2 regions of the Methylosinus sp. LW3 genome follow, and region 2 is predicted to be linked to the other one. Evidence: riboswitches for the same ligand, from Rfam matches in the RefSeq annotation. Region 2 holds a riboswitch; the other holds the start of a gene.
What was found. A riboswitch is a leader RNA that binds a small molecule or an ion and turns the genes downstream of it on or off. The one in region 2 is predicted to bind fluoride.
Positions count from the first base shown of each region.

Region 1: another riboswitch for fluoride. It lies ahead of smbP (small metal-binding protein SmbP); the one in region 2 lies ahead of METLW3_RS29070 (hypothetical protein).

Region 1 covers NZ_AZUO01000001.1:3,713,599-3,718,238, reverse strand. Annotated here, with positions in the region: gene METLW3_RS0118665 (DUF4180 domain-containing protein) at 1-57, shown strand, start outside; gene queC (7-cyano-7-deazaguanine synthase QueC) at 95-814, shown strand; gene METLW3_RS0118655 (GNAT family N-acetyltransferase) at 790-1,290, opposite strand; gene METLW3_RS0118650 (DUF1491 family protein) at 1,313-1,663, opposite strand; fluoride riboswitch at 1,825-1,886, shown strand; gene smbP (small metal-binding protein SmbP) at 2,185-2,538, shown strand; gene crcB (fluoride efflux transporter CrcB) at 2,602-3,000, shown strand; gene METLW3_RS0118630 (DUF190 domain-containing protein) at 3,003-3,338, shown strand; gene METLW3_RS0118625 (DEAD/DEAH box helicase) at 3,339-4,640, opposite strand, start outside.
Region 2 covers NZ_AZUO01000001.1:2,106,810-2,111,449, forward strand. Annotated here, with positions in the region: gene METLW3_RS0110720 (hypothetical protein) at 184-840, shown strand; gene chrA (chromate efflux transporter) at 833-2,074, opposite strand; fluoride riboswitch at 2,221-2,283, shown strand; gene METLW3_RS29070 (hypothetical protein) at 2,510-2,791, shown strand; gene METLW3_RS0110735 (hypothetical protein) at 2,925-3,374, shown strand; gene METLW3_RS0110740 (alpha/beta hydrolase) at 3,387-4,352, opposite strand; gene METLW3_RS25450 (TonB-dependent receptor) at 4,448-4,640, opposite strand, start outside.

The sequences.
Region 1 (4,640 bases), 1.6 Mb from region 2:
TGGTTCGTCGACGATATCCAAGCGCTGACTCGCAAGCTCTCGGCGCTGCGTTCCTGACGCTTCCGCCGGCGGCGAACCATATAGAGGCATTGTGTTGACGTCAGACTCCGCCCTCGTCCTCTTCTCCGGCGGGCAGGACTCCGCCACCTGCCTCGCCTTCGCGCTCTCGCGCTTCGCGCGCGTCGAGACCGTCGGCTTCGACTATGGCCAACGTCATCGCGTCGAGCTCGAGCAACGCGGCGTGCTGCGGGAGGGGATGAAGCGCATCTCGCCGCTGTGGGCGGAGCGGCTCGGCGAGGACCACACCATCTCCATAGAAGCGCTCGGCGCCATCTCCGACACGGCGCTGACGCGCGAGGCGGAGATCGCCTTCGACGCCTCTGGTCTCCCCAATACTTTCGTGCCGGGGCGCAATATTCTCTTCCTCACCTTCGCCGCGGCGCTCGCCTATCGGCGCGGAATCGGAAGTCTCGTCGGCGGCATGTGCGAGACGGATTTTTCCGGCTATCCCGATTGCCGCGACGCGACGATCCGCGCGGTGGAGACAGCGCTGACTTTGGGCATGGACCGGAAGCTCGCAATCCTCACGCCGCTGATGTGGATCGACAAGGCCGCGACCTGGAAGCTCGCCGAGGATCTGGGCGGCGAGCCGCTGGTGCGGCTCATCGTCGAGGAGAGCCACACCTGCTATCTGGGCGAGCGCGGCAAGCGTTTCGACTGGGGCCATGGCTGCGGCGAATGTCCCGCCTGCCGCCTGCGCGCCGCCGGCTGGGAGAAATATCGCGCGGCTCAGCCTTCCGGCGCGCCGAGCTGACGAAACATCACCAAGGCGTCGACCAAGCCCAGCGTCGGATGCTGGAAGGCGCGCGGCTGCCGGCCGACGATCTCGAAATCGAAAGAGCGCCATAGGCGGATGGCGCGGATGTTCGTCTCGACGACGAAGTTGAACTGCATGCCGCGAAAGCCGCGCTCGCGCGCATGATCCAGCGAATGCGCGCACATTGCGCGGGCGACGCCGCGACCGGCCGCTTCGGCGCTGGTCATATAGCCGCAATTGCAGATATGGGCTCCGCCGCCGGCCTGATTGGCGCGCAGGTAATAGGAGCCGATGATCCTCCCCTCGTCGTCTTCCGCGACGAAGGTCTCGCGATCCGCGCCCAGCCAATAGGCGAGGGCGTCGGCCTCGCTCATGTCGCGATCGAGCGCATAGGTCTCGCCGGCGCGGATGGTCGGGCCGATGACGCGCCAGATCGCCGGCGCGTCGCTGTTTCGAGCGGGGCGAATGCGCATGGGTCGTCCTCGATCGAGCGGCTCAGGCCGTTCGAGCCGCGATATCGACGAAGCTCTTGCCCTCGCGATCCTCGATCTCGACTAGCCATAAATCCGGATCGAAGGCGATCTCCTTGCGGGCGCGCTCCTCGGCCTCCAGCGGCGTCACCCATTCATCCGCGTGCAGACGCGCGAAAAGGCGATCGACGCCTTCCGGCAAATCCACGCTCTGCGGCGCCGGCCCGAGCAGCGCCGCGCGTCCATCCAGGCGGTCGATCTTCACGAAGATCGCGCCCGCTTCCTCGGAGCCGCGGCGGCGCAGCATGGCGACGGAGCCGGCCGTCTCGGCGCGGCGGATGAGGGCGGAGACGAAAAAGTCGGATCGGAGACGCATGAATTCTTTTCAGCCATGAGAACCCGTCCGCGCAAGCGCTTTCGACATTGCCGCCGGCGGCGGCGCTTCGATCGACGAGCGCGAGAACGGCTCGGCTTCAGCCCGTTCTTGACGCTGTCTCATCGCTCAGATACCAATTTCGCCAAGGCCGCCGCTCGCGCGTGCGGCCGGGGGATGGGGTCCCCCTTCAACCGCCGCAAAGGCTGATGACTCCTGCTGATGTCCGATGATCGACCGATCGTCGGAGAGAGCGATCTATTCGCTCGGCAGGAGTCCGTCATGAGTCCGATCGCCGCGGTTTTTCCGTTTCGTAAAGTCCGATCCGTCGAATGCGCGCGCATCGTCGCCGCGCTTTCGATCGAGCTTCGTCGCGCAGAGGCGCGCGCCCTCGGCCGGGCGGTCACGGCCAATCCAATGAGATTCGAATGACCGCGTTCACCGGCTGCGCCGCGTCGGCGCGGCCGGCGACGAAAAATCGAATCCGAAACGTCGACCGCAACGGTCGAAATGAGGAGAGTGAAATGAAAATTCGCAAATTCGGGCTCGCCGCCAGCCTCGGCCTCGCGGCGCTCATCGGGCCGACGCTCGCTCGCGCCGACGACCGGCTGGACCAGGCGATCTATCACGTCAATGAAGCGATCACCCAGGGCGGCAAGCTGCATGACGCCGGCCTGCTCTCCTATCACGCCGATCTCGCGCTCGAGAAAGCCGAGGGCCTTCAGAAGTTCAAGCCCAATCCGCACATGGCCGAGGCGATCGTCCATATAAAGGCGGCGATAGAGGAGGGGCAGGCGAATCACACCGAAGCCGCGACCAAGCAGGCGAAGGAAGCGCTCTCGCATCTCGAGGAAGCGAGCAAAGAGACCGCCCAATAAAGCTCTGCGACGCGCGAGGCCGCGATCGGCCTCGCGCGAAGCTCCCACCGGCAAAGGCTCGAGATGATCTATGTTCTCATCATGATCGGCAGCGCGATCGGCGGCGTCGCGCGCTATTGGCTCTCGGGAGTCGTCTCCCGCTGCTTCGGCGAGGCCTTTCCCTGGGGCACGCTGATCGTGAATGTCTCCGGCTGTTTCGCGATCGGCTTTTTCGCGACGCTCACGTCGCCGGGGGACGGCCGTCTCTTCGTCGATACGCAGACGCGCCAATTCGTGATGATCGGCCTATGCGGGGGCTATACGACCTTCTCCTCCTTCGGCCTGCAGACGCTCAATCTGGCGCGCGGCGGCGAGGCCTTCGCTGCGCTCGCCAATATCGGCCTGTCGTTCGGGCTCTGTCTTTTCGCCGTCTGGCTCGGACATCTCGCCGCCGCTCATCTCAACGCGCTGAAAGGAGCCTGACGATGCAATTGCCTCGAGACGCGACTCTGCTGCGCATCTTCATTGGCGAGGACGAGAAATTCGAAGGGCGACCGCTGCATGAGGCGATCGTGCGGACGGCGCGCGCGCTGCACCTCGCCGGCGCCACCGTGCTGCGCGGCCCTGTAGGATTCGGCCATAACAGCCGGCTGCGCACGACGAAGATATTGAGCCTCTCGGAAGATCTCCCCATTGTCATAGAGATCGTCGACGAAGAGGACAAGATCGACGCCTTTCTGCCGACGCTCGACTCGATGATGAGCGGCGGGCTGGTCACGCTCGAGAAAGTGCGCGTGATGCGCTATGGCGAGAAGACGTGATCACGCCAGATCGGCGAGCTGCCCCCGCGCCGCCGAGCGGATGAGGCGCTTCTCCGCCTCCCATCGCGTCGCCTCATCGACGCTCGTCAGAAATTCGATCTTGCCGCCCGCGAGCGCGGCGATCGGCAATCCGTCGCGAAACAGCAGGCGATTGCCGGTGAGCGCGGCGAGCTTGCCGCCCGGGGTCAGCACGCCGATGAGATTGAGCGGATCGGCCGCCGACAGCGACACATATTGCCCGTCGGCCGGCCGGCGGCGAATCTCGCGCAGCAGGCCGACGGCGTCCGGCAGCGCATATTGCTCGCCGGAAAAGCCGGCGACGAAACGCCCGCCGCGAATTTCGCCGCGCGCCTCGAGCCGTCGATAGACGCGCAAGAGATCGCGCCAGGGCGGCAGCCAGCCGCCTTCGCGCGCCAAAAGGCGCCAGAAGACGACGCCATAACGGCGCAGCAGCGCCTGCGCGATGTGCTCCACGCAAGCATGACGCGCTTGCGAGCCCGGCGGCGCATAGGCGCGGCGAATGAGCGACCAGCGCCCGGCGCTCTCCATGCCGAAGGAAAGCACTTTGCCGCGCCGCCGCGCGCCGTCGAAAGGCTTGCGCTTCTCGGAAGGCACGAGCAGCGCGCGCAGCCCGCCGAAACTGTCCGAGGTGACGAGGCCGAGCGCCGCCAGCTCGCCCAGCGCCGTCTCCAGCTCGGAGCGCAACAGGCGCGAGGCGTCGACCAGCTCCTCGAAGAACAGCGCCCCCTCGGCGCGCAGCGTTTCGAGCGCCAATTGAGCGCGGCCGCTCAGCGCCGGCGGCTCGGTGGGGGTGGCGATCGAGGTCCAATCGCCGAGCCGTCGCCGCTCCAAAAGGGCGACCGGCGAGCTTTTGATCGGCGAGACCGCGCGGGCGCCTTTGGTGGCGGCAGGCGGCGTCAGCCGCGCCCAGGCGATGCGGCCGGAGAGGCAGAGCGAATCGAGATATCCGGTCTCGTAATCGGAGAGGCGGGCCGGGAGAATTTCCGTCTCCCACGCGCCCGCCGGCGCTTCATATCCCTCGAGCCCGGAGAGTGCGGCAGGCAGCGCCTCCGGCCCCTTCAGCCGAGCGTCCTCGGCGACATGCTGCCAATCGAAGAGGAAGCGCAGGAAGTCGCGCGCCGCCACCGGCTCGATCTCCGCGCGCAGACGCTTGATCGTGTAATGGTGGATGCGCGCCAGCAGGCGGCGGTCGCACCATTGCTCGTCATTGGCGCCGGGCAGGAAACGCCCGCGCATGATCGTGCCTTCCACCTCCAGCGCGACGAGCGCCGTCGCGAGGCT
Region 2 (4,640 bases):
CGCGCGAAAGCGCAGTAAGGTTAACGTGAGCTTGATCGTCGATGCGGTCCGTGGCGGCAGTGAGGCGAAAAGGCGGCGCGAAAGGAGATGCGCCTTGTCCCACAGGGAATTGCGTATGGGGAATGCGGGGGCTGGACCGCCGCCCGGATCATTGTTAGCACTTTCTTCACCATGAGGCGGAGGGTGCTGGAGACGATGCGCGATCTGAAACGCTCCAGCCGTCGCTTTTGCGGGCCGTTCTGCGCGGCGATCGGCGCGTTGACGCTCGCCGGCTGCGTCGATACAGCGGTCGAGATCGGCCATCCGCGGCCCGAGCAGCTCGCGCAGCGGCAGCGTCTGACGCCGCGGCCCGGCGTCAGCCCGCGCGGCGCGCCTGTGGCGCTCATCAGCCTGGAAGGTGCGCCAGAGGATGCGCTGGCGCGCTTCCGCCCAGCCTTCGCCCGCGCGACGGAGAGCCGCGACATAGCCGCCGCCGAAGAGCCGGCGGCCGCCTATCGTCTGCGCGGCTATCTCACCGCCTATGTGAGCCCCGAAGGGGCGACGCGCTTCGCCTATGTCTTCGATATTTTCGACCGCAACGGACGACGCGCCCGCCGGCTCACCGACGAGGTGGCCGTGACCGGCGCCGGCGATCCCTGGACGCTGCTCGACGATCGGGCGCTGGCCGCGGTCGCGGCGCGGGGCGCCGATGAGCTCGCCGCCTTTCTCTCCGATACGCCCGAGGCCGTCGCCGCGGCGGCGGGCGCAGAATCGGGCGTGACGATCGCCGCGGCGACACGGGGCGAGCCGGCCTCCGCGCCGAGCGACGCCAAGCCATTGGGCTTCGCCGAGATCAAGTGAGCGATCGGCCGAAGGAGTCGATCGCGACTGCGCCGAGCGCTCCGAAGAGGACGACGAGCCAGGCCGGCGCCCGCCAGAAGACCAGCAGCAGATAGGCCGTCGCCGCGAGGCAGAAATCCGCAGCCGAGAAGACCGCGCTGGTCCAGACCGGCGTGTAGAGCGCGCCCGTGAGAATGCCGACCACGGCCGCATTGACGCCGGCGAGCGCCGAACGCATGGCCGAGCGGCCGCGCACCGCATCCCAGAATGGCAGCACGCCGAGCAGCAGCAGCAAGGACGGCAGATAGATGGCGACGAGGCACAGGATCGCGCCCGCCCAGCCGTTGGGCGGCTCGCGCATCGCCGCGCCGAGAAACGCCGCGAAGGTGAAGAGGGGGCCGGGCACGGCCTGGGCGGCGGCGTAGCCTGCGAGGAAGGCGTCCGAGCCGATCCAGCCCGGCGGCGTCACCGCCTGCTGCAGCAGCGGCAGCACCACATGGCCGCCGCCGAACACCAGAGCGCCGGAACGAAAGAAAGCCGCGAAAATGGCGAGCCAATGCGCGCCGGTGGTAGCGGCGAGAATCGGCGCGCCGATCAGCACGAGGACGAAGAGAGCGAGCGAGGCGAGGCCGGCGCGCCGACCGATGAAGCCGGCGGAGATCGGCGCCGACGCCGGCGCCGATCTCTGTGGGAGCAGCAGCCATCCGATGAGGCCGCCGCCGACAATGGCGCCGATCTGGCCCGCGGCCGAGGGAAGCGCCAGAGTGAGGATCATTGCCGCGAGCGCGATCGTGGCGCGCTCGCGATCCGGGCAGAGGCTCCGCGCCATGCCCCAGACCGCCTGTGCGACGACGGCCACGGCGACAATCGCGAGGCCGTGCAGCCAGGAAAGATGCGCGACATCGCCGAGCTGTGAGACGCCATAGGCGAAAAGGACGAGGGCGACGGCCGAGGGCAAGGTGAAGCCGAGCCAGGCCGAGAAGCCGCCGAGCAGGCCGGCGCGCGACATGCCGAGAATGAAGCCGAGCTGGCTGCTGGCCGGTCCAGGCAGAAATTGGCAGAGCGCGACGAAATCGGCAAAGGCCGTCTCGCTCAGCCATTTGCGGCGCTCGACGAATTCGGCCCGGAAGTAGCCGATATGGGCGATCGGTCCGCCGAAGCTGGTCAGTCCCAGCTGCAAAAAGGCGAGAAGAGCCTCGAGAGCCGGATGCCGCGGAGGTCGGGAGCCGACGATGTCGTCTATGTCGTTGCGCATGAGCGTTTCGCCTTGTCCTCTCGGCGGCTCATACGCTCGCGCGCGGGATCGCGGAAGGCGTCCGCCACGCGCCGCCCGCCTGCGCATTGACGACCCGGCAGGCTTTATGTATCGAATTAGCTACATAAGGTCGCGCGGCGATAGCCGGCGCGCCAGGGGATGGGGTGCCCCCTACAACCGCCGAAGAGGCTGATGACTCCTGCTCAATGCCGATGATCGGAAGATCATCGAACAAGGGCGCTTGCGCGCTCGCAATGCAGGAGGAAGCAGATGAATCAGGATCTCTCGGTTTTCGTCACCCCTTTCGCTCTCGTCATCGGATGAGCGCTGATCGCCGCTGGCGGGCTCTACTTCATCGAGATTCAATTTCTGAAGTCGCGCGTCCAGGCGATCGCCGCGCTCGTCGCGGGCTCCATCGTTCTCGCCGCGCTCGAGGTGGTGCTCGCCGGCAGCAGCGTCTCATTCTTCAAGGCGCAGCAGGTGCAGACTTCCGCCTGCGAGCTCGAGGGCGAGTCCGCGCATCCGGAGGCGCGTCTCGGCGTGGACGTCAATGTCATCCACAAGCACATTCTCGGCTGCATGCAGGAGGCCGGCTATGAATGGGCTCCCGCGCATCGCAATTGCAAGGATGCGCCGGTCGCCACCAATGCCTATTGCTATCTGCCGGCCACCGGCTTCGAGCGCGCGATCACCGCGTTTCAGCTGAGATTCGAATAGCCCGATCGCGGCGGCGAGCCTAAGCTCGCCGCTCGCCCCTGCAGGGCGCTTGCCGGTTGGAGGACATGCTCCATTTGACCTCGAGACTGAGGGGAAGGCGGCGCCCCGTCGGGAACAGACGGGAGATGTGCCGATGAATGAGGATATCGCCGCCTTCGTGGCTCCGCTGACGCTCATGCTCGGCGGCGGATTGCTGGCGCTCGGCGGGCTGTCCTTCATCGGCATCGACTACTTCGACAGCAAGTTCAAGGCGCGCGTCGCCTTCGCCGTCGGCCTCGCCTTCATCGTCGCCACAGAGTTCGTCTTCGTCACCGGCAGCAGCAGCGGACGCTATTTCGCCGGGCTGAAGATAGACGTCACCGATTGCGAGCTCGACAGCGAGAGCAAGCTCCCCCAGGAGCGGCACAAGAACAGCCGCGTGTTGCATGATCATATCGTCGCCTGCATGGAGCGGCTCGGCTATGAGTGGAACGCCGAGCACGAGCACTGCAAGGAGGCGAAAATCGCCACCAACTCCTTCTGCTATCTGCCGACGCGGCCGGTGGCGCGGGCGATCGTGCGCTTTCAGACCGCCTTCGAGTGATCGGAAGAGCGCTCAGGCGCGATCCACCGCCTCGCCAGGGACGAAAGCGTCGAACGCCGCCCAGAACTGCTCGCGCAATTCGTCGCGCTCCATCAGCAATTCGTGACGCGCGCCGGGAACCTCTATGAGGCTCGCGACCGGCAGCCTTTGAGCGAAGCGCTCGATCGCGCGCGAGGAGACGATGCGGTCGCGACCGCAGAGAAACGCCATTACCGGCGTGCGCACGGCGCGGGCGTATTCGGGCGCGCTGAGCTGCTTCATCAGCCGGAAGGCGGCGTTGACCCAGCCGACGGTCGGATCGCCGATGGCGAGATGCGGCGCGGCGCGCACCACATTGGCGTTGCGGGAAAAGCGCGCGGGATCGGAGGTCAGCCGATTGCCCTCGAAGGGCAGCTCCTCCAGCGATTTCGGTCCGCCGCCCGGCACATACATGGCGCCGAGGCCGAACATATCGAGCGTGTCGGCGATGGCGCGCGCGCCGATCGGAAAGCGTAGTCCCTCGAAGTCGACCATCGGCGCGGCGACGATGACGCGATCGAAAGGCGAGCGCGCCGAATGGACGCGATCGAGCAAAATGGCGCCGCCCATGGAATGCGCCAGCGCATGCCAGGGGGAGGGGCATTCGAGCGCCAGAACATCGGTGATGAAAGCGTCGAGATCGCGCTGATAGAGCGCGAAATCATCGACATGGCCCTTGCGCGGATCGGAAAGATCGCGCTCCGAGCCGCCCTGTCCGCGCCAATCCAGCGTCACCACATGGAGGTCGCGGGCGAGCAGATCATTGATCGTCTCGAAATATTTCTCGATGAACTCGGCCCGGCCCTGAAACAGCGCCACTGTGCCGATCGCCCCACGCGGCGGCGCGAAGCTCGCCGCGCGCAAGCTGCGTCCATCCGCCGTGCGAATGGCGAAGACCTTCGCATTGGGCGGTACGGGATTGTCGGGCGTACCGATGAGCTGCGATTCGGTGAGCGGCATGTCGGGCGATCCTGCTGCGGCCGGAACGAAAGGCGCTGCCTGCGCCTCTCGCCCCGTCTATCGCATGTCTCGCCGGACCGCGCAAAAGGCGAAGCTCAGAACTTCATCGTCAGTCCCGCGTAATAGGAGCGGCCTTGTCCCGGCACGGCGCCGAAGACGCTCGTCTTCTTGTAATTCGTGTAATCGAAGCCGCCGAGCGGCGAATAATAGCGAACGTCGGCGACATTGGTGATGCCGAGATCGATGCGGAACGCGTCCCATTCATAGGCGGTGCGCAGATTGACGAGT